4 regions of the Pseudomonas sp. CFBP 8772 genome follow, and region 1 is predicted to be linked to each of the others. Evidence: predicted binding sites of a transcription regulator. Region 1 holds the regulator's gene; each other region holds the start of a gene.
What was found. The regulator sigma-54, encoded in region 1, starts transcription at its own class of promoters, with help from an activator protein. The targets are predictions, from matches to a motif close to ANTGGCATNNANNTTGCTNT.
Positions count from the first base shown of each region.

Region 1 (5,411 bases):
GTACTCGGCAACCGGCTTGTCGAGGCCCGACTGCTCGCGCAGTTCGGGTTTCCAGTACGGGTTGGGCAGGCAGCGCACGTCGAACACCAGGTCGGCGTCCACGGGCATGCCACGCTTGAAGCCGAAGGATTCGATGAGGAAGGCAGTGCCCGGTTCGGGTTTGTTCAGCAGGCGCAATTTGAGAATGTCGCGCAGCTGATAGAGATTCAGGTGCGTAGTGTCGACCGTCAGATCAGCCAGATCGATGATCGGGCCGAGCAGGGTCTTCTCGTCACGAATGGCTTCGGCCAGCGAGCGCGTTGCCGTGCTCAACGGATGACGGCGACGGGTCTCGGAAAAACGCTTGAGCAGGGTAGGTTCATCTGCATCGAGGAACAGCACGTCGCACTGGATGTGGCGGGCGCGTACCTCGGCGAGCATGCGTGGGAATCGGGTCAGGTGACTGGGCAGGTTGCGCGCGTCAATCGAGACCGCCAGTAAAGGCTCGGCCAATTCGGTGTTGATCAGTGCGCGCTCGGCCAGCTCCGGGAGCAGGCCGGCGGGCAAATTGTCGACGCAGTAGAAACCGCTGTCTTCAAGGACGTCGAGGGCCGTGCTCTTGCCGGAGCCGGAGCGGCCGCTGACGATGATCATGCGCATGATCAGTGACCGTTCTGGACGTCGAGCACGACGCTGTAAAGCTCTTCGTCGGTTTTGGCGGCGCGCAGGCGCTTACGCACATCGTCACGGTCGAGCATGCTGGCGATCTGGCGCAGCAGTTCCAGGTGAGCATCGGTGGCCGCTTCCGGGACCAGCAGCACAAACAGCAGGTCAACCGGCGCGCCGTCGATGGCGTCGAAATCGATGGGTTTCTCGAGATGCAGCACAGCGCTGACAGGCGTTGTACAGCCCTTCAGGCGGCAGTGGGGAATGGCGATGCCATTACCGAAACCGGTGGAGCCGAGTTTTTCACGGGCAATAAGGCTTTCAAACACCACCTGTTCATCAAGATCGGGCACTTGCTTGCCGATCATGCTGGCGATGTTTTGGAGTACGGCTTTTTTGCTGCCGCCTGGCACGTTCACGAGTGAACGGCCAGGGGTCAGAATATTTTCAAGTCGGATCATGAGTGGGGAGTGTCAGCGAGCAGTCGCGCCTTGCAGCAGACTTTGCTGTTTTTCCTTATGTTTTTTGAGTTGGCGGTCAAGCTTGTCGGCAAGCAGGTCAATGGCTGCGTACATGTCGTCGTGTTCGGCGTTGGCAACCACTTCAGCGCCAGGAACGTGCAAGGTGGCTTCGATCTTCTGCTTGAGCTTCTCGACCTCCATCGTGACCTGCACATTCGTGATCTTGTCAAAGTGGCGTTCCAGTCGGGCGAGCTTCTCGCCGATGTAGGTACGCAGAGGTTCGGTCACTTCCAGCTGGTGTCCACTGATGTTGACTTGCATACAGCTTCTCCTTCGTTGCCAGTGCATTAAGAGGCAGGCGTAATGCCTGCCACTGGAACACTTTGACGTGTGACCTTTACATCAGTCGCTTGCGTTCGCTGGACGGCGAGATCCCAAGGGATTCACGGTACTTGGCGACTGTGCGACGGGCCACTTGAATGCCTTGTGCTTCCAGTAAACCAGCGATCTTGCTGTCACTCAACGGCTTTTTCTGATTTTCCGCAGCGACCAGTTTTTTGATGATCGCGCGAATCGCCGTGGACGAGCATTCGCCGCCTTCCGAGGTGCTGACGTGGCTGGAAAAGAAATATTTGAGTTCGTAGATCCCGCGTGGGGTGTGCATGAATTTCTGCGTGGTGACCCGGGAAATCGTCGATTCGTGCATGCCGACGGCCTCAGCGATGTCATGCAGAACCAGCGGCTTCATGGCCTCGTCGCCGTACTCGAGGAAGCCGCGCTGGTGTTCAACGATTTGCGTCGCCACCTTCATCAGCGTCTCGTTACGGCTTTGCAGGCTCTTGATGAACCAGCGCGCTTCCTGCAGCTGATTGCGCATGAACGTATTGTCGGCGCTGGTATCGGCACGACGCACGAACCCCGCGTACTGCGGATTGACCCGCAGGCGCGGCACGGATTCCTGGTTCAGCTCCACCAGCCAGCGCTCGTTGTCCTTGCGCACGATGACGTCAGGCACAACGTATTCGGCTTCACTGGACTCGATCTGCGAGCCGGGGCGCGGGTTGAGGCTCTGGACCAGTTCAATGACCTGCCGCAGGTCGTCTTCCTTGAGCTTCATGCGGCGCATCAGCTGCGCGTAGTCGCGGCTGCCCAACAGATCGATGTAGTCGCTGACCAGCTTCTGCGCTTCCGCCAGCCACCTGGTTTTGGCCGGCAACTGACGGAGCTGCAGCAGCAGGCATTCGCTCAGGTTGCGAGCGCCGATGCCCGCAGGCTCGAACTGCTGGATGCGGTGCAGAACGGCTTCGATTTCGTCCAGCTCGATATCGAGCTCAGGATCGAAAGCGTCGAGCAATTCTTCCAGTGTTTCGTCGAGGTAGCCCTGGTTGTTGATGCAGTCGATCAGCGTCACGGCGATCAGGCGATCGGTGTCCGACATCGGCGCGAGGTTGAGCTGCCAGAGCAGGTGGCTTTGCAGGCTTTCGCCAACGGAGGTGCGGGTGGTGAAATCCCACTCGTCATCGTCATTGCTGGGCAGGCTGCTGGCGCTGGTCTGATAGACGTCTTCCCACGCGGTGTCGACAGGCAACTCGTTGGGGATGCGCTCGTTCCAGTCGCCCTCATCCAGATTGTCGACGGTAGGCGCCGATTCCTGGTAGGTGGGTTCCTGAACATCAGCGTTGGGCTTTTGCTCTACGTTATCCGCCAAGGGGTCGGCGTTGTCGAAATCGTCGCCTTCCTCCTGCCGTTCCAGCATCGGGTTCGACTCCAGCGCCTCCTGAATCTCCTGTTGGAGATCCAGCGTCGACAACTGAAGCAAGCGGATTGCCTGTTGCAGCTGAGGCGTCATCGTCAGCTGCTGGCCCATTCTCAAGACTAGCGAAGGTTTCATGGCAGGGCTTAACACCTTATTCGCCGGCGCACTGCGCGCCATTTACTACCAGGGCGCCGAGGGCGCCAACTTAAGCAAATTATATGCCTGAAGCTGGAGGGTTTGCCTAGAGTGTGATGACAATTAAAAAACGAGGTCGGCGATAGGGCGCGTTGCGGCGTACCGCACAACCTCGTGTCATCACTGCGGTTACAGGCGGAACTCGTGACCCAGATACACTTCCTTGACCAATTGGTTGGCCAGGATGGATTCGGCGTCGCCTTCGGCAATTAGCTGCCCATCGTTGACGATGTAGGCGGTTTCGCAGATATCCAGCGTTTCACGCACGTTGTGGTCGGTGATCAGCACGCCGATCCCTTTGGCCTTGAGGTGGTGAATGATCTGCTTGATGTCGCCTACGGAAATAGGGTCAACACCGGCAAAAGGTTCGTCGAGCAGAATGAATTTCGGCGAAGTGGCGAGGGCGCGTGCGATTTCCACGCGGCGACGTTCACCGCCCGACAGGCTCATGCCCAGGTTGTCGCGAATGTGGGTGATGTGGAATTCCTGAAGCAGGCTTTCCAGCTCCTTGCGACGGGCAGTGCGATCGAGCTCCTTGCGGGTCTCCAGAATCGCCATGATGTTGTCCGAGACGGAGAGCTTGCGGAAGATCGACGCTTCCTGTGGCAGGTAGCCAATACCGGCGCGTGCGCGGCCGTGCATCGGCTGGTGGCTGACGTCCTGGTCGTCGATCAGGACGCGACCCTGATCCGCCTGAACCAGGCCGACGATCATGTAGAAGCAGGTGGTCTTGCCGGCGCCGTTGGGGCCGAGCAGGCCGACGATCTGGCCGCTCTCGATGGACAGGCTGACGTCACGTACGACCTGGCGGCTTTTATAGGCCTTAGCCAGATGTTGGGCTTTCAGCGTTGCCATTACTGGGCCTTCTGCTGGTCGGTTTTCTTTTTCGGCTGGATGACCATGTCGATACGAGGGCGTGGGGCGGTGACCTTGGTGCCATTGGCACGACCGGCGTTCACGACCTGCTTGACGGTGTCATAGACGATTTTCTCGCCTTCGGACGTGTTGCCGTCGTTGACTACTTTGGCCTTGTCGATCAGCACGATGCGGTTCTGAGCCGCGAAGTACTGGATGGTGACGCCCCAAGCCTGAACGATCGGTTTGTCCACCGATGGCTTCTGCTCGTAATAGGCCAGGTTGCCCACGGACGTGAACACGTCCACGTCGCCTTGCGGTGTCCGGGTGATGGTCACGGTGTTGCCGGTGATCTTCATCGTGCCCTGGGTGATGATGACATTGCCCTTGTAAGTGGCGATGCCTTGCTTGTCGTCCAGTTGCGCGTCATCCGACTGGATGTGGATGGGTTGATCGCGATCCGTCGGCAGAGACCAGGCGCTCGCGCTTCCCAGTGCTGCGCCCAGGCCGAGCAAAAAAGGAAGGGTTTTAACGAGCCTCATACTGTCCTCTTACGTTGGATAGCAGGTTCATCCTGCTTTCTTTCAGATACGCTTTCATACCCTTGCCGGTCGTTACACCGCCAAGGCCGTCGATTCTAACGGGTTGGGCAGTCTCCGCATATTGCTTCTGCGGGAATACAGTCATGCGGCTGCTGGTGATGATGGTGGTGCGGTTCTTTTCATCGGTGCGGTTGATGCGCACCGAGTCGATCAGCTCGACGTGATCACCCCCCGGCGACACTTCGGCGCGAACGCTCTGTACGTGCCACGGGAAGGTCGAACCTCGATACATCTGCAGCACCGGCGTGGTCATCAGGGTGACGTCGGTGGCTTTCAAGTGCTCGACCTTGTCGGCGGTCATGTCGTACTGCATGGTTCCGTCGGGCAGGTACTGAATGCTGTGGGCGTTGGTCGCGTAGTAATCGACAGCGCTTTCATCCACGGCAGCCTTGGGTTGATCGAGGAAGCTTTCCGGACTGATGTTCCAGTAGCCGACCGCTGCCAGCAGCAATGCCAGCACACCGAACAGCAGAAACGAACGAAACTTTTTGCTCAGCATAAATGCACTTCTATAGGTAGGCGGCATGAGCCGCTTCGAGGTTGCCCTGAGCCTTCAAGATCAACTCGCAGAATTCGCGGGCAGCGCCTTCGCCGCCACGTGCCTGGGTAATGCCATCGGCATGCTCGCGGACAAAGCTGGCAGCATTGGCAACGGCCATGCCCAGGCCGACCCGGCGAATGACCGGCAGATCAGGCAGATCGTCACCCAGATACGCGACCTGCTCGTAGCTTAGATTCAGTTGCTGCAAAAGCTCGTCGAGGACCACGAGTTTGTCTTCGCGGCCCTGATAAAGGTGCGCGATGCCGAGGTTCTTCGCTCGCCGCTCAACCACCGGGGTCTTGCGCCCGCTGATGATGGCAGTGGTCACGCCCGAGTTGATGAGCATCTTGATGCCC
Region 1 covers NZ_JACYUI010000005.1:213,307-218,717, forward strand. Annotated here, with positions in the region: gene rapZ (RNase adapter RapZ) at 1-639, opposite strand, end outside; gene ptsN (PTS IIA-like nitrogen regulatory protein PtsN) at 642-1,106, opposite strand; gene hpf (ribosome hibernation-promoting factor, HPF/YfiA family) at 1,119-1,427, opposite strand; gene IFT99_RS12955 (RNA polymerase factor sigma-54) at 1,504-2,997, opposite strand; gene lptB (LPS export ABC transporter ATP-binding protein) at 3,187-3,912, opposite strand; gene lptA (lipopolysaccharide transport periplasmic protein LptA) at 3,912-4,454, opposite strand; gene lptC (LPS export ABC transporter periplasmic protein LptC) at 4,441-5,013, opposite strand; gene kdsC (3-deoxy-manno-octulosonate-8-phosphatase KdsC) at 5,024-5,411, opposite strand, start outside.

Region 2 (5,411 bases), on a different contig from region 1:
CTTCGACGATGTAGGCGCTGACCCCGGACTTGATCGCCTGGCGCATCACGCCGGGGTCGTGCTCGTCGGTGAACATCACGATCGGGCGCGGCAGATCCCGGGTCACCAGCACCACTTGCTCCAGCACATCACGCCCCGGTGATTCGGTGTCGATGAGGATCACGTCCGGTCGCACGGCCTGAACCCGGGCGGGGAGGTCGATGATCAGCCCGGATTCATCGATGACCTCGAAACCGGCTTCAGTCAGCGCCGCTTTCAGGCGACCGACTTTTTTGGGGGTGTCGTTGATCAGCAGGATTCGCAGCATGGTGGCGTCTCCTCAGCGATCGGCATGAACGAGGGCGGCATCGGCCAGCGCGTGCAGCTTGAAGCTGCGGGCATAACGCGCCGGGTCGCTGCCGTCCCACATCTTGCCGTCGATCAGCTGGCTGCTGCGCATGGGCGAGGACGGTACGGCGATGCCCAGTGCCTTGGCGGCCTCGCGGTACAGGCCGAGCTGTTGGACGCTGCGGGCGACGCCGAGGTAATCCGGGTCTTCGCGCAGCAAGCCCCAGCGGCGAAACTGGGTCATGAACCACATGCCGTCGGACAGCCACGGCATGTTGACCCGGCCTTCATCATGGAAGCGGATGGCATGGTGGTCGTGCCACCGGTTGCCGAGCCCGTCGTCGTACTCGCCCAGTAGCCGCGATTCGATAGCGCCGACGGGTGCATTGACGTACTCGGGGGCGCCGAGCAACTGCGCGGTGCTTCGGCGGTTGTCAGCGCTTTCTTCGATGAAGCGACTGGCTTCAAGCACGGCCATCACCAGGGCGCGCGCCGTGTTGGGGTATTGCTCGACGAATTCCAGGCTGCACCCCAGCACCTTTTCCGGGTGATCCGGCCAGATGGCCTGGGACGTCGCCAGGGTGAAGCCCAGGTTCTGCTGAACGGCGCTGGCACCCCACGGCTCGCCGACACAAAAGCCGTCGATGCGACCGGCCTGCAGGTGCTCGACCATCTGCGGCGGCGGCACCACCACGCTGTCGACGTCGCGCAGTGGGTGAATGCCCTGGCTCGCGAGCCAGTAATACAGCCACAGGGCGTGGTTGCCGGTGGGGAAGGTTTGGGCGAACGTGAGTTTTGGGTCGCTTTGGTGCGTGCGTCGATCGAGTGCATCAGGAGTGGTCACACCTGCGTCCTGCAGCGCCCTCGACAGGTTGATGCTCTGACCGTTCTGGTTCAGCCCCATCAGTACTGCCATGTGCTTCGCCGGCCCGGCCAGCCCCAGTTGCACGGCGTAGACCAGCCCGTAAAGGCTGTGGGCCGCGTGCAGTTCGCCGCTGACCAGTTTGTCGCGCAGGCTGGCCCACGATGACTGCCGGTGCAAATTGATGTGCAGGCCATAGGGCTGGGCGAAGCCTTGGGTCGCGGCGACGATGAGCGAGGCGCTGTCGGTGAGCGCCATGAAACCGAGGTCGACGCTGGCCAGCTCCGGTGCATCGCTGCCGTTGACCCAGGCCAGCGAGGGGGTGAGCGTGTCATTCATGAGTGCCATTCCGCGTGGAGGCCGACGCGCCTTTCAACGCTGCCGGTCGTCCAAAAAAAACGCCGCCTCGCCCCCTTGAAACCGGGGCGACAGCGACGTCATGTCCTGTGTCTCGCTCCGCCATTGGATCGAGTCGATGCAGGACTTAAAGCAAGCGATATGCCAGCGGCGAACAGGTCAGTCAGCAAAGTTCGCGACATGCCTCGCGCTTCGCCTGCACCGGCGTTTATAATCCGCCGCTGATCCCAGCCGCAATCGAGCCGCCCCCGCCCATGTATAACCTGGCCCGCCAGTTACTGTTCAAACTCTCCCCCGAAGCTTCCCACGATCTGTCCATCGACCTGATCGGAGCGGGCGGGCGTCTGGGGCTCAACGGCCTGTTCAACAAGGCGCCGATGCAGCTGCCGGTGACCGTCATGGGCCTGCGCTTCCCCAACCCGGTCGGATTGGCGGCGGGGCTGGACAAGAACGGCGCGGCCATCGACGGCTTCTCGCAGCTGGGCTTCGGTTTCGTCGAGGTCGGCACCGTCACGCCGCGCCCGCAACCGGGCAACCCGAAACCGCGCATTTTCCGTCTGCCCCACGCCGAAGCCATCATCAACCGCATGGGCTTCAACAACCTGGGCGTGGACAATCTGGTCAGTCGGGTGCAGGCCGCGCAGTACAAAGGCGTGCTGGGCATCAACATCGGCAAGAACGCCGATACGCCGGTTGAGCGCGCCGTGGATGATTACCTCATCTGCCTGGACAAAGTGTACGCCCACGCCAGTTACGTCACCGTCAACGTCAGCTCGCCCAATACGCCGGGCCTGCGCAGCCTGCAGTTCGGCGATTCACTCAAGCAACTGCTCGAAGCCCTGCGGGTGCGTCAGGAAGCGCTGACGCTGATCCACGGCAAACGCGTGCCGCTCGCCATCAAGATTGCCCCGGACATGAGCGACGAAGAGACCGTGCTGGTTGCCGGCGCGCTGCTGGAGTCGGGCATGGACGCGGTGATCGCGACCAACACCACCCTCAGCCGTCAGGGCGTCGAAGGGTTGCCCCACGGCGACGAGGCAGGCGGCCTGTCGGGCGCGCCGGTGCGCGAGCAGAGCACGCACATCGTCAAGGTGCTGGCCGGTGAGCTGGGCGGGCGCTTGCCGATCATTGCCGCCGGCGGCATTACCGAAGGCAGGCACGCGGCCGATAAGATCGCGGCAGGGGCGAGTCTGGTGCAGATTTATTCAGGCTTTATCTACAAGGGACCGGCGTTGATTCGCCAGTCGGTGGACGCGATCGCGTCGATGTCCCGCTGATCATCCAGACGAAAAGAGGGGTTCCGACTGGAACCCCTCTTGGGCCTTGGCCCGCCGCCCGGGTGGGGCGTGCGTGGTAATGGTGAAGCGATCAAGAATGTCGAAAAAGCTCTAGGTCAGGCTGTAACGTGAGGGTTGCGTCAGCCGACCGCGTGAAGTTCGTTGAGTCTGTGAATGCCCGCAGTGCCGGTCATACCGTCCCAGTTGTCGCCGCGTCCTTCTCGCCAGCCATTGATCCAGGCTTGACGCACTGACGGTAGAGTAAATGGGCAAAGCTCACGGGATTTACCGGATACGCCATATTGGTATCCGCGCGAAAATGCTCTTTCCATCGGATCACGCTTAAGTCTTCTCATAGGGTATTGCCCTCGTTTGTTGACTGTAATGTCCCTGGAGACCTCAGGTTGAGGTCCGGCAGAAAATCTTCTGCCGTTAGCGGCCCGCTGCCGGCGTCGCGGGCTTGATGCCACCGCCGTTGCGGCGATGACCTTGGGTGATTTCTAACCAATGAAAGATGCGCTGTGAATGATCGTTTTGTCATAAGAACGTAACCATTCAGGCATTACGACCATAAGCAATCACTCGTTTGACCAGTGTTTTTTGCGGGGGCCCCTTTTAAACGGGGCTTTCAGGTCGCAGTGCAAGTGTTTCGCAATTGAGAGTACTGGCGGTTTACGGTCAGAGGAAAAACGACGAAGGGTCAGCGATGTGACTTTTTATTGCAGCCGCCGTCGTGCTGGATAGTGTTTTTTTACCATCAAAACGTCGGCGCTCAAGTGCTGGCGGACCGTCGCACTCGAAATGTATCGGTGCGAGGGACAGGCACAAACTGTGTGCCGCGCAGGCGTCCTCCTTGAAAGGCGTCTGTTGGAATCGGGCCGGACAATGCGTTGTCCGGCCGCTATAGCCTTAGGCTCTGGAATACTCATGTCGGACCGTTACGAACTTTTCCTCACCTGCCCAAAAGGCCTCGAAGGCTTGCTGGCCGAGGAAGCCACCGCCCTCGGTCTCGAGGAAACCCGCGAACACACTTCCGCCATCCGCGGCACCGCCGACATGGAAACTGCCTACCGGCTGTGCCTGTGGTCGCGGCTTGCCAACCGGGTGCTGCTGGTGCTCAAGCGTTTCCCGATGAAGGACGCCGAGGACCTCTACCACGGCGTGCACGACATCGAGTGGGCTGACCATCTGGAAGCGGAAGGCACGCTGGCCGTGGAGTTCAGCGGTCACGGTTCGGGCATCGACAACACCCATTTTGGTGCTTTGAAGGTCAAGGACGGCATCGTAGACCGCCTGCGCACGGCAGACGGCGTACGCCCGTCGGTCGACAAGCTCAACCCGGATCTGCGCGTGCACCTGCGTCTGGACCGGGGCGAAGCGATTCTGTCCCTGGATCTGTCCGGACACAGCCTGCACCAGCGCGGCTATCGTCTGCAGCAGGGCGCCGCGCCGCTCAAGGAAAACCTCGCCGCCGCGATCCTGATCCGTTCGGGCTGGCCGCGCATTGCCGCTGAAGGCGGCGCACTGGCTGACCCGATGTGCGGCGTGGGTACGTTCCTGGTCGAAGCGGCGATGATTGCCGCCGACATCGCGCCCAACCTCAAGCGCGAGCGCTGGGGTTTCTCGGCGTGGCTGGGTCACGTGCCGGCGATCTGGCGCAAGCTGCATGACGAAGCGCAGGCACGTGCGCAAGCGGGCCTGGCCAAGCCGCCGCTGTGGATCCGTGGTTACGAAGCCGATCCGCGCCTGATTCAGCCAGGCCGCAACAACGTCGAGCGCGCCGGCCTGAGCGAGTGGATCAAGATCTACCAGGGCGAAGTGGCGACGTTTGAGCCGCGTCCCGACCAGAACCAGACCGGTCTGGTGATCTGCAACCCGCCGTACGGCGAGCGTCTTGGCGACGAGGCGAGCCTGTTGTACCTCTATCAGAACCTCGGCGAGCGTCTGCGTCAGGCCTGCCTGAACTGGGAAGCGGCGGTGTTCACCGGCGCGCCCGATCTGGGCAAGCGCATGGGCATTCGCAGCCACAAGCAATACGCGTTCTGGAACGGCGCACTGCCGTGCAAGCTGTTGTTGATCAAAGTGCTGCCGGATCAGTTCGTCACCGGCGAGCGTCGCACCCCGGAGCAGCGTCAGGCCGAGCGTGAGCAAGCCGCTTACGATCAGGCGCCGGACGAACCCCAAGAGCGCCAGTACAACAAGAATGGCAACCCGATCAAGCCGACGCCGGCCCCTGCGCCGGTCATCGAGCAACCGCGCTTGAGCGAGGGCGGGCAGATGTTCGCCAATCGCTTGCAGAAGAACGTCAAGGCGCTGGGCAAGTGGGTCAAGCGCGAAGGCATCGATTGCTACCGCGTCTACGATGCGGACATGCCCGAGTACGCCATGGCCATCGACCTGTACCACGACTGGGTCCACGTTCAGGAATATGTCGCGCCGAAGTCCATCGACCCGGAAAAGGCTTCGATCCGCATGTTCGACGCCCTGGCGGCCATTCCCCAGGCGCTCGGCATCGACAAGAGCCGCGTGGTGGTCAAGCGCCGCGAACGGCAGAGCGGCATCAAGCAGTACGAACGCCAGAGCGCCCA
Region 2 covers NZ_JACYUI010000001.1:453,280-458,690, forward strand. Annotated here, with positions in the region: gene IFT99_RS01995 (ANTAR domain-containing response regulator) at 1-307, opposite strand, end outside; gene IFT99_RS02000 (CmpA/NrtA family ABC transporter substrate-binding protein) at 320-1,528, opposite strand; gene IFT99_RS02005 (quinone-dependent dihydroorotate dehydrogenase) at 1,801-2,823, shown strand; gene rmf (ribosome modulation factor) at 2,964-3,179, opposite strand; gene rlmKL (bifunctional 23S rRNA (guanine(2069)-N(7))-methyltransferase RlmK/23S rRNA (guanine(2445)-N(2))-methyltransferase RlmL) at 3,751-5,411, shown strand, end outside.
Region 2: IFT99_RS02000 (CmpA/NrtA family ABC transporter substrate-binding protein) is a predicted target of sigma-54. The motif match lies at 1,676-1,695, and genes of this name have one in related genera.

Region 3 (5,411 bases), on a different contig from region 1:
AAATCGGCACCTCGCACTCGCCCGCACGATCCGCCAGAAAGGTCGACGACACGCCTTTGCGCGATCCATAGCGCACCGCGGAAACCGTCAGGTGAACTTCATCGGGATGCGCTTTGGCGCTCGACGCGATGGAATAAAGCCGCGGCTGAAGGGGCTTGAGATGATCAAGCCATTCCTGCGCAGAGCAGGCGATGGGAAACTCGCGCAATACGTCGGCCAACTGCCGGCCCCACAGCCAGTCCTTAAGCTCGCTTTTGAAGGGTTCGGTCAGCAGGGTTTTCAGATCGTTGCTGCCGTTACGCTCGGCGATGAACGCCAAAGTGTCTGCGCCAGGTCGCGCAATCTCGAACTGCTCGGCCAGCGCCTGACACAGCGGCACGTCGCCAGCCTTCACGCCACGCACCGGTTGCTCGGCGTTCAGACCCGTAAGCTCGAGCCACTCGTTCACCAGTTCAGGGCAATTGCGCGGCCACACCCCCAACGCGTCGCCGGCTTCATAGGTCATTCCTGAACCTTCAAGGGTCAATGCCAGTTGCCGCGTGTCCTTGGCGGCGCCCTCCGCATTCAGTCGCCGGTTGAGCGACACCCTGGCGTGATGGGGCTGTGTCCGTGAAGGCTGTCGCCCAACAACCGGGGCGTTGTCAGTGATTGAAGGGGTAGGAAGATTCAGCGACAGCGCCTGCTGCAACCCGGTGAACCAGCTGTCTGCGTGGGCCTGGTATTCGCCGTCGCAATCGATTCTGGGGAGCAGTGACGAAGCGCCCAGGTGCTGCAGGCGCTGGTCGAGGTTCTTGCCGTGCTGGCAAAAACGGTCGTAACTCGAATCGCCCAGCGCCAGCACGGCATAGCGCAAAGATTCCAGACGTTCTTGCCGGGCAGCCAGTGACTGCCAGAACCGTTGCCCGTTATCGGGTGATTCGCCGTCGCCGAAGGTGCTGCTGATCAGTGCGACGTTCTGCAGTTGGTCAAGACACTCGCCGGGGAAATTGTCCATCGCCGCCACGTGAACGGGCACGCCGGCAGTCTTCAACCGGTCGCCGAACTGCCGGGCCAACGCTTCGGCATTGCCGGTTTGTGATGCCCAGAGCAGCGTCAAAAGCGGCGCCTGGTCAGGTGCTGTCTGCGTCTCGGTCTCAGCTTGGGGCAAATCAAGGAAGCGATGCCCGATCAGCTCGACCTTGCGCAAGGCGACCGCACAACACTTGAATTCGGGCTGGCGGGAGATCGGGTCGACGGCGTCGTTGGTCACGGCGTTAATCGCCAGCTTTTCGCCATACACGTCATTCCAGTGAAAGGGCGCGAAGCAGTTGCCCGGCAGCACGCGGTCGCTGATCACCGCAGGCAACACCGCCAGGCCTCGTACGGAACGGATTTCCACGCCATCGCCTTCGCGGATGCCCAGCGCAAGGGCATCGTCGGGGTGCAGCTCGACGAACGGATGGGCATTTAGCGCGTTCAGTGTCGGGACTTTCCCGGTCTTGGTCAGGGTGTGCCACTGGTGTTGCAGGCGGCCGGTGTTGAGCACCATCGGAAATGCATCGTTGGGCAGTTCAGCGGGAGGCATGTGCGGACGTGGGAAAAATACCGCTTTGCCGTTTGCGGTGGGAAAGACAATCGCCGGGCGTGCTGGTGTGCCCCGCTCGACGGGCCGCGCGTTGATCTCGCTGAGGTAGCGAATCGGATTGCGCACGCGCTCGTCATCGGGCGCGCACGGCCACTGCATCGGTTGATCCCGAAGCCGCCCATAGCTGGCGCCGCGAATGTCGTAGCCCGTGGCGGGGTTCCACGCCTGTTTGATTTCCTCGAACACTTCCTCCGCCGAGGCGTAACTGAAGGCGTCGGCGAAGCCCATTTCACAGGCGACCCTGGCGATGATCTGCCAGTCCGGCAACGCCTGGCCCGGTGCATCGACGGCTTTCTGTGTCAGGTTTAGATTGCGTTCGGAATTGATCATCACCCCTTCCGCCTCAGCCCAGAGCGCGCCCGGCAACAAGATGTCGGCGTAGCGATTGGTCTCGGTGTCGAGGAAGGCGTCCTGGGTGATGACCAGTTCGGCGGTCTTCAGGGCGTCGATGACCGTGGTGCGGTTGGCAACGCTGGCGACCGGGTTGGTGCAGATGATCCAGCAGGCCTTGATCACGCCCTCGCGCATCTGCTCGAACAGGTCGATGGTGCCGCCGCCGGGCATGTGCGGGATGCTGCCCTCCGGGATGCGCCAGAGGTCTTCGATGAAGCGGCGGTCGGCGTCTACCAACACCGAGCGCTGTCCGGGAAGTCCCGGGCCCATGTAGCCCATTTCCCTTCCGCCCATGGCATTCGGTTGCCCGGTCAGGGAAAACGGACCGCTGCCGGGCCGGCAAATCGCCCCGGTCGCCAAATGCAGATTGCACAGCGCATTGGTGTTCCAGGTGCCGTGGGTGCTCTGGTTCAGGCCCATGGTCCAGCAACTCATCCACTCGGGCGCCGCGCCGATCATCCGCGCAGCCTGACGAATGTCGGCTTCGGCCAGGCCGGTGATCTGCGCGACGTATGCGGGCGCGTACTCGGCGAGGAAGTCGGGCATAACGTCCCAGCCCTGGGTGAACGAGGCAATGAAGTCGGCATCGGTGTCGCCGTTCTTCACCAGCAAGTGCAACAGCCCATTGAGCAGCGCGAGGTCGGTGCCCGGTTTGATTTGCAGGAACAGGCCGGCCTTGTCGGCGGTGGCACTGCGCCGGGGGTCGACGACGATCAGCTTCGCCCCGGCCTTGACCCGGTCCATCATGCGCAGGAACAGGATGGGGTGACAGTCGGCCATATTGGCGCCGATCACAAAAAACAGGTCGGCCTTGTCTAAGTCATCGTAGGACCCGGGCGGGCCGTCCGCGCCCAACGAGAGCTTGTAGCCGCTGCCCGCGCTGGCCATGCACAGCCGCGAGTTGGACTCGATATTGGCCGTGCGCACGAAGCCCTTGGCGAGCTTGGTGGCCAAGTACTGCGCCTCCAGAGACATCTGCCCCGAGACGTAAAACGCCAGTGCACCGGGACCGTCGCGATCCAGAATCCCACGCAAGCGCCGGGCGGTTTCGCTGATGGCGGCGTCCATTTCCGCGCGCACTGGCTCGTGGCTGCGCTGATGGCGGATGTAGGCGGACTCCATCCGCCCCGACTCGGCAATCGCCTGGCCGCAGGTGGCGCCTTTGGTACACAGTCGGCCGAAATTGCTCGGGTGCGTCTTGTCGCCGACGACCTTGATGACCCGGTTGTCCTCGACCTGCATGACGATGCCGCAACCGACGCCACAATAAGGACACACGCTCTTTACGCTGCTGCTCGCCATATTCCGTTTCCTGAAAGCAAAAAAAGACGCCCTGTTCTCATCCGTTGGAAAACGGAGAGCACACGGCGCCTTTGTCGTGAATATGGCAATCGGCGTTGATTGCCTGTGAACAGGATATTGCAAACAGCAGGCCAGCCTGGCCGTGGAACGTGCAGCGGGCGGTTTCAGCGAAAGTTGCCCACACGATCAATGGGCGTTGAGCTTCACCGTGGGGCGCACCAGTGTAAATCGCACCCTTTTCGAGCCGGAACCGTTCGCTATGGAGGGCGACGAGATCGAATAACGATCACGCTTCTGGCCCGTCAAACCTGCGCATCTGGCCGGAAAGAAACGGGGCGGACGCGTCGATATTCCCACTGGCACAGCCATTGCTAAGTCTCTTATCAAGTCCAGCCTGAACACGCGGTTGGCAGCCCTGGCCGGTCAACGCGGACCGCCAGCCGTTCGCGGCGTCGGGCTCACCAGGTTGGCGTCGACACTGTGGTCGCGCGGCAACCCCTAAAAGAACAGGCAAAGGCGCCTGGAACCGAGAGGTTCCGGGCGCCTTTTTTTTTGCTTTCGAAAAACCTGATTGGCCTTGGCCGGGACTCGATATGAACACCACAGTCGCCCCACTCAACGACGTCCAAACCCTGATCGTCATCGGCAACGGCATGGTGGGTCACCACTGCGTCGAGCAACTGATCGCCGCCGGCGCCCTCGAGCGCTATCGCATTCATGTGTTCGGTGAGGAAGGCCAGCGCGCCTACGACCGCGTGCATCTGTCCGAATACTTTGGCGGTCGCGACGCCGAGTCACTGGCGATGAGCGCTGCTTCTTTATATGAGCAGACCGGGCTTGCGCTGCACCTGGGTGTGCCGGTGCTGGAAATCGACCGGGCGCGGCGCGAAGTGATCACCGCCAAGGGCAGCTTCGGGTACGACAAGCTGGTGCTGGCGACGGGTTCCTATCCTTTCGTACCGCCCATCGAAGGCGCTGAAGGCCATTCTCGGCTGGTCTACCGCACCCTGGACGACCTCGACACCATCCGCGCCGCCGCCAGCCAGGCGAAACGCGGCGTGGTGGTTGGCGGGGGGCTGTTGGGACTGGAAGCGGCCAACGCGCTGAAGTCCCTGGGCCTGGAAGCCCACGTGGTGGAATTCGCGCCGCGCCTGATGCCGGTGCAGCTGGATGACCACGGCGGCGCCGCCCTGAAGGCGCGCATCGAAGCGCTGGGCGTGGGCGTGCACCTGTCCCGCGCGACGCAATCCATCAGCGCGGGGGAGGAATACCTCTACCGGATGAATTTCGCCGGCGATGAATTCCTCGAAACCGATCTGATCGTCTTCTCTGCCGGCATACGCCCCCAGGACGCCCTCGCCCGCCAGTGTGAACTGGCGCTGGGCCCGCGCGGCGGCATCGCCATCGACGAACATTGCCGCACCAGCGACGCCGACATTTTCGCCATCGGTGAGTGCGCCGCCTGGAACGGCAGCGTTTTCGGCCTCGTCGCGCCGGGTTATCAAATGGCGCGCAACGTCGCCGCGCAATTGTGCGACCTGACCGCCGAGCCATTCTTCGGCGCTGACATGTCCACCAAACTGAAACTGCTCGGAGTCGATGTCGGCTCCATCGGCGATGCCCACGGCGCGTTGACGGGCGCGCGCAGCTACCGGTTTATCGACGAGGCCACCGGCAGTTATCGCCGCCTGGTGGTGTCCGCCGATGGCAAAAAGGTGCTCGGCGCCGTGCTGGTGGGCGACAACAGCTATTACGACACCTTGCTGCAATACGTGCAGAACGGCATCAAGCTGCCGGCCGATCCGTCCAGCCTGATCCTCCCCCACAGCGACGGCGCGCCGACGCTTGGCGCCGATGCCCTGCCCGCCACGGCAACCATTTGCTCGTGCCACAACGTCAGCAAGGCCTCGATCTGCTCGGCCATCGACGGCGGCTGCACGGACCTCGCCGGGCTCAAGGCCTGCACAAAGGCCGCCACCGGTTGCGGCGGTTGTGCAGCGCTGCTGAAGAGCGTGTTCGAGCACGAGCTGATCGCCCGCGGCGTCACCGTCGATAAAAGCCTGTGCGAGCACTTCCCCTTCACGCGTCAGGA
Region 3 covers NZ_JACYUI010000004.1:23,942-29,352, forward strand. Annotated here, with positions in the region: gene IFT99_RS10010 (bifunctional nitrate reductase/sulfite reductase flavoprotein subunit alpha) at 1-3,319, opposite strand, end outside; gene nirB (nitrite reductase large subunit NirB) at 3,913-5,411, shown strand, end outside.
Region 3: nirB (nitrite reductase large subunit NirB) is a predicted target of sigma-54. The motif match lies at 3,675-3,694, and genes of this name have one in related genera.

Region 4 (5,411 bases), on a different contig from region 1:
CCCACGCCGAGCTGATGCCGAATGCGCCGGACGTCACCGAGTTGCGCAAGAAGCTCGACAGCTTCCTGCAGACCGCGACCAAGAGCCTGCTGGACAACACGGCAGGGGTCAAAGACGCCAAGCCGCAATGACCGCAGCCTGATGAAGAACGCCCCGAGACCGGGGCGTTTTTTTTGCCTGCGGATCGTTGGCATCACGCTGCTAACGTCAGCCGGGCGCTGACGATTCGGGTTGAACGTCGTTGCGCTGCAAGGGTCAAGATCACTAGGCCGTTGTCCGGCCCTTACTGAGGAGACATTGATGAAAGTGTGGACTATTTCGTTTCTGGACAAAGACGGTGTGCAGCAAACCCTCGATCTTGAATCCGATCACCGTCCCAGTGATGAAGAGGCTGCGCAGCGAATCCGTCCGATCCTGTTTCCGGTCGCCAGTGATCTTGATCTGATCGACCTCGACGGTCGCACCGCCGAGCCCACCGTGAAGACACTCAAAGAGCAGAACGCGGTACAGATCATCTCCATCGTAGAAGCCCCCTAAAAAGCCTGGGTTTCCCGCCAACCTGCCAATTGGCAACGCACTATCAATGCGCGTACTCTGCCAGTGAGGTCGGTGAAGCATCTACCCGAGTCAGCTCGCGTACGTATGCCCGTTTTGTAAAACGCACCGGCCTTGTCAGCGACATGCTTGAGTCCCGGGCGGCAGATGACCTGCCGCTACACGCCTCGCCATCGGGGAGTGTTTCGGGATAGTTGAAACTCTATCTATCGTTGCATAGGAGGACGTTTCATGAGCACAGCCTATCAAGAAGACGTCAGCAGCCATGTTCTGCGCTGCATGAAAGAAGGCGGTTTCGACTTCGCACGCATTCACCCCATCGAGTTCTATGCCACCTTTCCGGATGAGGACCGGGCGCGTCAGGCAGCGGAAAAATTTCGTGGCGAGTCAGTCAATGTTCAGCTCAATGCTCTGGAAGACGGTGCGTGGCACCTGGAACTGAGCAAGTTGATGTACGCGACCTACGACGGGATAGGCGACTTCGAGCAGGATTTCCAGACCGCGATTTTCGGTCTGGACGGGGAGGTTGAAGGCTGGGGCGTCAAGCAGGAGCTCAAGCGCCTTCATTGATCGGGCTTAATTGACAGTCAGGCCCGAAAACAGGGCATGCACGGTTGAACGCCGTCTCTCGGCTCCACGGCAAATCAGTGGAGCGGGAGAGGCACCGAGCCGAATCGCAGGCAAAAAAAAGCCGCTCTCATGGGAGCGGCGGAAAGGGAATATCGGGTGGCGTTGCCAATCAGGTTTTGAGCCAATCGCCTTGTGGAATCCAGCGGGTTGGTCTGCGGTATGAGGCGATTATGCTCAGTGCGCGTAACGCGCGGAAATGAACTGTGGCTATGCCTGCGATAGATTTTCAAACGGAACGACGCTTCGCCATGAAGCGCCGGGGAACGGGTTAGGGCGCATCGTGCACAGGAATGGTGCGGACGCTCCGGCTGTTTAATTCAACCCATTGATATTAAAGCGTTTATGCCGATGGCACGGGCCTTGCGAAGGCTCTGGTGTCCATGGTGACAAGGAGTACGGCATGATCCGCACCTTTTATGACGAGATGTACGATGCGGGCGGCATAGTTCGTCCGCATTATCGGGAATTCGCCCGCTGGTTGGGCGAAGCGCCGCCTGAGTTGCTCGCTCAGCGCCGGCGTGAGGCCGATCTTTTGTTTCATCGCGCCGGGATCACGTTCACGCTGTACGGCGACGAGCAGGGCACCGAGCGGCTCATCCCTTTCGACACGATTCCGCGCAGCATTCCGGCCAGCGAATGGCGGGTGGTCGAGCGCGGCTGCATACAGCGCGTCAAGGCGCTGAACATGTTTCTCGCTGACCTCTATCACGATCAGCGCATCATCAAGGCCGGGATCATTCCCGCCGAACAGGTCCTCGCCAACGAGCAATACCAGTTGGCGATGCAGGGCCTGAATCTTCATCGTGACCTGTATTCGCACATCTCAGGCGTCGATCTGGTGCGTGATGGCGACGGCACGTATTACGTGCTCGAAGACAACCTGCGCACGCCCAGCGGCGTGAGCTACATGCTCGAAGACCGCAAGATGATGATGCGGCTGTTCCCCGAGCTGTTCGCCGCGCAACGCATCGCGCCGATCGATCACTACCCGAACCTGCTGCTGGACACCCTGAAAAGCTCCAGCCCGCTGGATAATCCGAGCGTCGTGGTGCTGACGCCCGGGCGCTTTAACAGCGCGTTTTTCGAGCACGCGTTTCTGGCTCGGGAAATGGGCGTCGAACTGGTGGAGGGCGCTGACCTTTTCGTGCGCGATGACCGCGTGTTCATGCGAACCACCGACGGCCCGAAAGCGGTCGACGTGATTTACCGCAGGCTCGACGACGCGTTCCTCGATCCGCTGGCATTCAACCCGGATTCAATGCTCGGCGTGCCGGGCCTGCTGTCCGCGTACCGTTCGGGCAATGTGGTGCTGGCCAATGCCATCGGCACCGGCGTGGCGGACGACAAGTCGGTTTACCCCTTTGTGACCGACATGATCCGTTTCTACCTCGACGAAGAGCCGATCCTGAAGAACGTGCCGACCTGGCAGTGCCGCAAGCCCGAAGAGCTGTCCCACGTGCTCGCCAATCTGGGCGATCTGGTGGTCAAGGAAACCCAGGGCTCCGGCGGTTACGGCATGCTCGTGGGCCCCGCCGCCACCGCCGCGGAAATCGAGTCGTTCCGGGCGCGGCTCAAAGCCAAGCCCCACGCGTATATCGCGCAACCGACCTTGTGTTTGTCGACCTGTCCGACCTTCGTCGAGAACGGCATCGCCCCGCGCCACATCGACCTTCGCCCGTTCGTCCTGGCTGGCCGTGAAACCCGTGTAGTGCCCGGTGGTCTCACGCGCGTTGCCTTGCGCGAAGGGTCGCTGGTGGTGAACTCGTCGCAGGGTGGCGGAACCAAGGACACCTGGGTGGTCGAGGATTAAGGATGCCTGCCAATGCTAAGTAGAACTGCCTCGGATTTATATTGGATGTCGCGGTACCTGGAGCGGGCCGAAAACCTCGCGCGGATGCTCGACGTCAGTTACTCGCTGTCGCTGATGCCACAGGACGGACGCGGGGATGGCCTCAATGAAATCGCCATGCCACTGCTGATCACCGGAACCCTGGACGATTACCTGGAGCGCCACGGCGACCTGCACGCCGAGCGCTTGCTGCACTTTTTCGCGCTGGACGCCGAAAACCCGGCCAGCATCTTCAGCTGCCTGGGCGCGGCGCGGGCCAGTGCCCATGCGGTACGCGGGCGTATTACTGCGGACATGTGGGAAAACATCAACGCCACTTACCTGGAAATTCGCGGCATCGCCGAGCAGGGATTGAGCCGCTACGGCATGAGCCGTTTCTGCGAGTGGGTCAAGGAGCGTTCGCACCTGTTCCGCGGCGCGACCTACGGCACCATCATGCGCAACGACGCCTTCCGGTTCATCCGTCTGGGGACGTTCATCGAGCGCGCCGACAACACCCTGCGCATGCTCGATGCGCGTTATGAAATGCTCGAATTGCGCGGCCCGTCCGCCAACGCGGCGGCAGACAGTTCCGCCGCCGGCTACTACCAATGGAGTGCGCTGTTGCGCGCCTTGTCGTCATTCGAGGCGTACACGGAAGTCTATCGCGACGCACCGGGTGCTCGTCAGGTCGCTGAATTGCTGCTGTTGCGTGCGGATATTCCGCGCTCATTGCGTGCGTGTCTGGAGGAGCTGGACATCATTCTCGCCAGTCTGCCCGGGGCCAATGGCCGTCCCGCTCAGCGTCTGGCCGCCGAGCTGGACGCTCGCCTGCGCTACACCGGCATCGACGAGATTCTCGATGAAGGCCTGCATGAGTGGTTGAACGAATTCATTCCACTTCTGGCCCAACTGGGTAGCGTCATTCACACTTCTTACCTGGAGGCTGCATGAGACTCTCAATTAGCCACGAGACCACTTATCACTACGACGATCAGGTCCGCGCCAGCATCCAGTATTTGCGTCTGACCCCCCACGACAGCGAGCGTCAGCAAGTGCTGAGCTGGCAGTTGGCGTTACCCCGTCCGGTGCGCGCGCAGATCGATCCTTTCGGCAATATTCTCCACGTGCTGACCCTGGACGAGCCCCACGAAGCGATCGTGATTGGCGCACGTGGCCAGGTCGAGATCGACGAGAAGCGCGAGTCGGAACATGAGAGCCAGTCGTCGCTGCCGTTCCTGCGTTTCACCCGCCTGACCGAAGCTGACGAAGCGATTCGCGCCTTCGCCGTCGCGCAGACCCAGAAGCGCACCGACCGCACTGCGCTGATCGATATGATGCACGCGCTCAACGAACACATCACTTACACGCCGGGCGCGACAGCGGTGGATACCTGCGCTGCCCAGGCATTCGCCAACCGCGCGGGCGTCTGTCAGGATCACACCCACGCATTTCTGGCCTGCGCCCGCAGCCTTGGGGTGCCGGCGCGCTATGTGTCGGGTTACCTCTACAGTGACAGCAGCGAACATCTGTCCAGCCATGCGTGGGCAGAGGCCTGGATCGACGACGCCTGGTACAGCTTCGACGTGACCAATCAGTTGGCGATCCCGGAGCGGCATCTGAAGCTGGCGGTGGGCCTGGATTATCTGGATGCCTGTCCGGTACGTGGCATGCGCCGCGGCGGCGGTTGTGAGCAGATGCACGCCAAGGTCGTGGTGTCGCCCTCAGCGCCGATTGCGGTTCCGGCGGCGAAGAAAAAGCCTGTTCCCGCGCCGATGATCCAGGTGCAACGCCAGGGCTGATCAGCCCGTCGCGGTCGAGCGCTCAGCTCGGCCGCGTTCCCACGGTCTGCGCGCCACTCAGTGCGACAGACAGCCCTGCGTTCATTTCGCCCAACGCGCTGATCTCATACAATCAGCCCCCTTACGATCCGCTGCCAGACCATCCGCCGCCACGCCCTCCAAGACGCAACCACGCGATACCCGCACGGCCAACGGCCGCCTGTTTGAAACAGGCAGCCCGCCGAGTGCGTGTGGGGGTCTGCAGGTAGCAGAGCGAAGCATGCTCAGCCGAACAGTCGCGTCATGTTCGGCAGGATCAGCAGCAGTGTGGTCGCGAAAACGATTAATCCGGCCTGACGTATTTTCGAGCGTTTGAACCTGAACTTGAACATGGTAAATGCCTTTTCTTGTTATTCCTGAGCAACAGAAACCCATGGACCTTGGGCGTGACCAAGACGAGGGTTGGCAAAGGTGAGGCAAAAGAGCAGGTGCCCCGATCAGCAAATCGCGGGCGGCAGGCGCTGGGTGAAACGATTTTGTTATGGCGCCACTGCTACTGACTAAACCTTAGAAGCCACGTGCCGCGCGGTTTAGATCATTGAGGACTAACCAGTTGC
Region 4 covers NZ_JACYUI010000010.1:48,256-53,666, reverse strand. Annotated here, with positions in the region: gene IFT99_RS19310 (LTA synthase family protein) at 1-131, shown strand, start outside; gene IFT99_RS19305 (hypothetical protein) at 301-537, shown strand; gene IFT99_RS19300 (ribonuclease E inhibitor RraB) at 787-1,125, shown strand; gene IFT99_RS19295 (circularly permuted type 2 ATP-grasp protein) at 1,586-2,995, shown strand; gene IFT99_RS19290 (alpha-E domain-containing protein) at 3,008-3,967, shown strand; gene IFT99_RS19285 (transglutaminase family protein) at 3,964-4,815, shown strand.
Region 4: IFT99_RS19295 (circularly permuted type 2 ATP-grasp protein) is a predicted target of sigma-54. The motif match lies at 1,533-1,552, and genes of this name have one in related genera.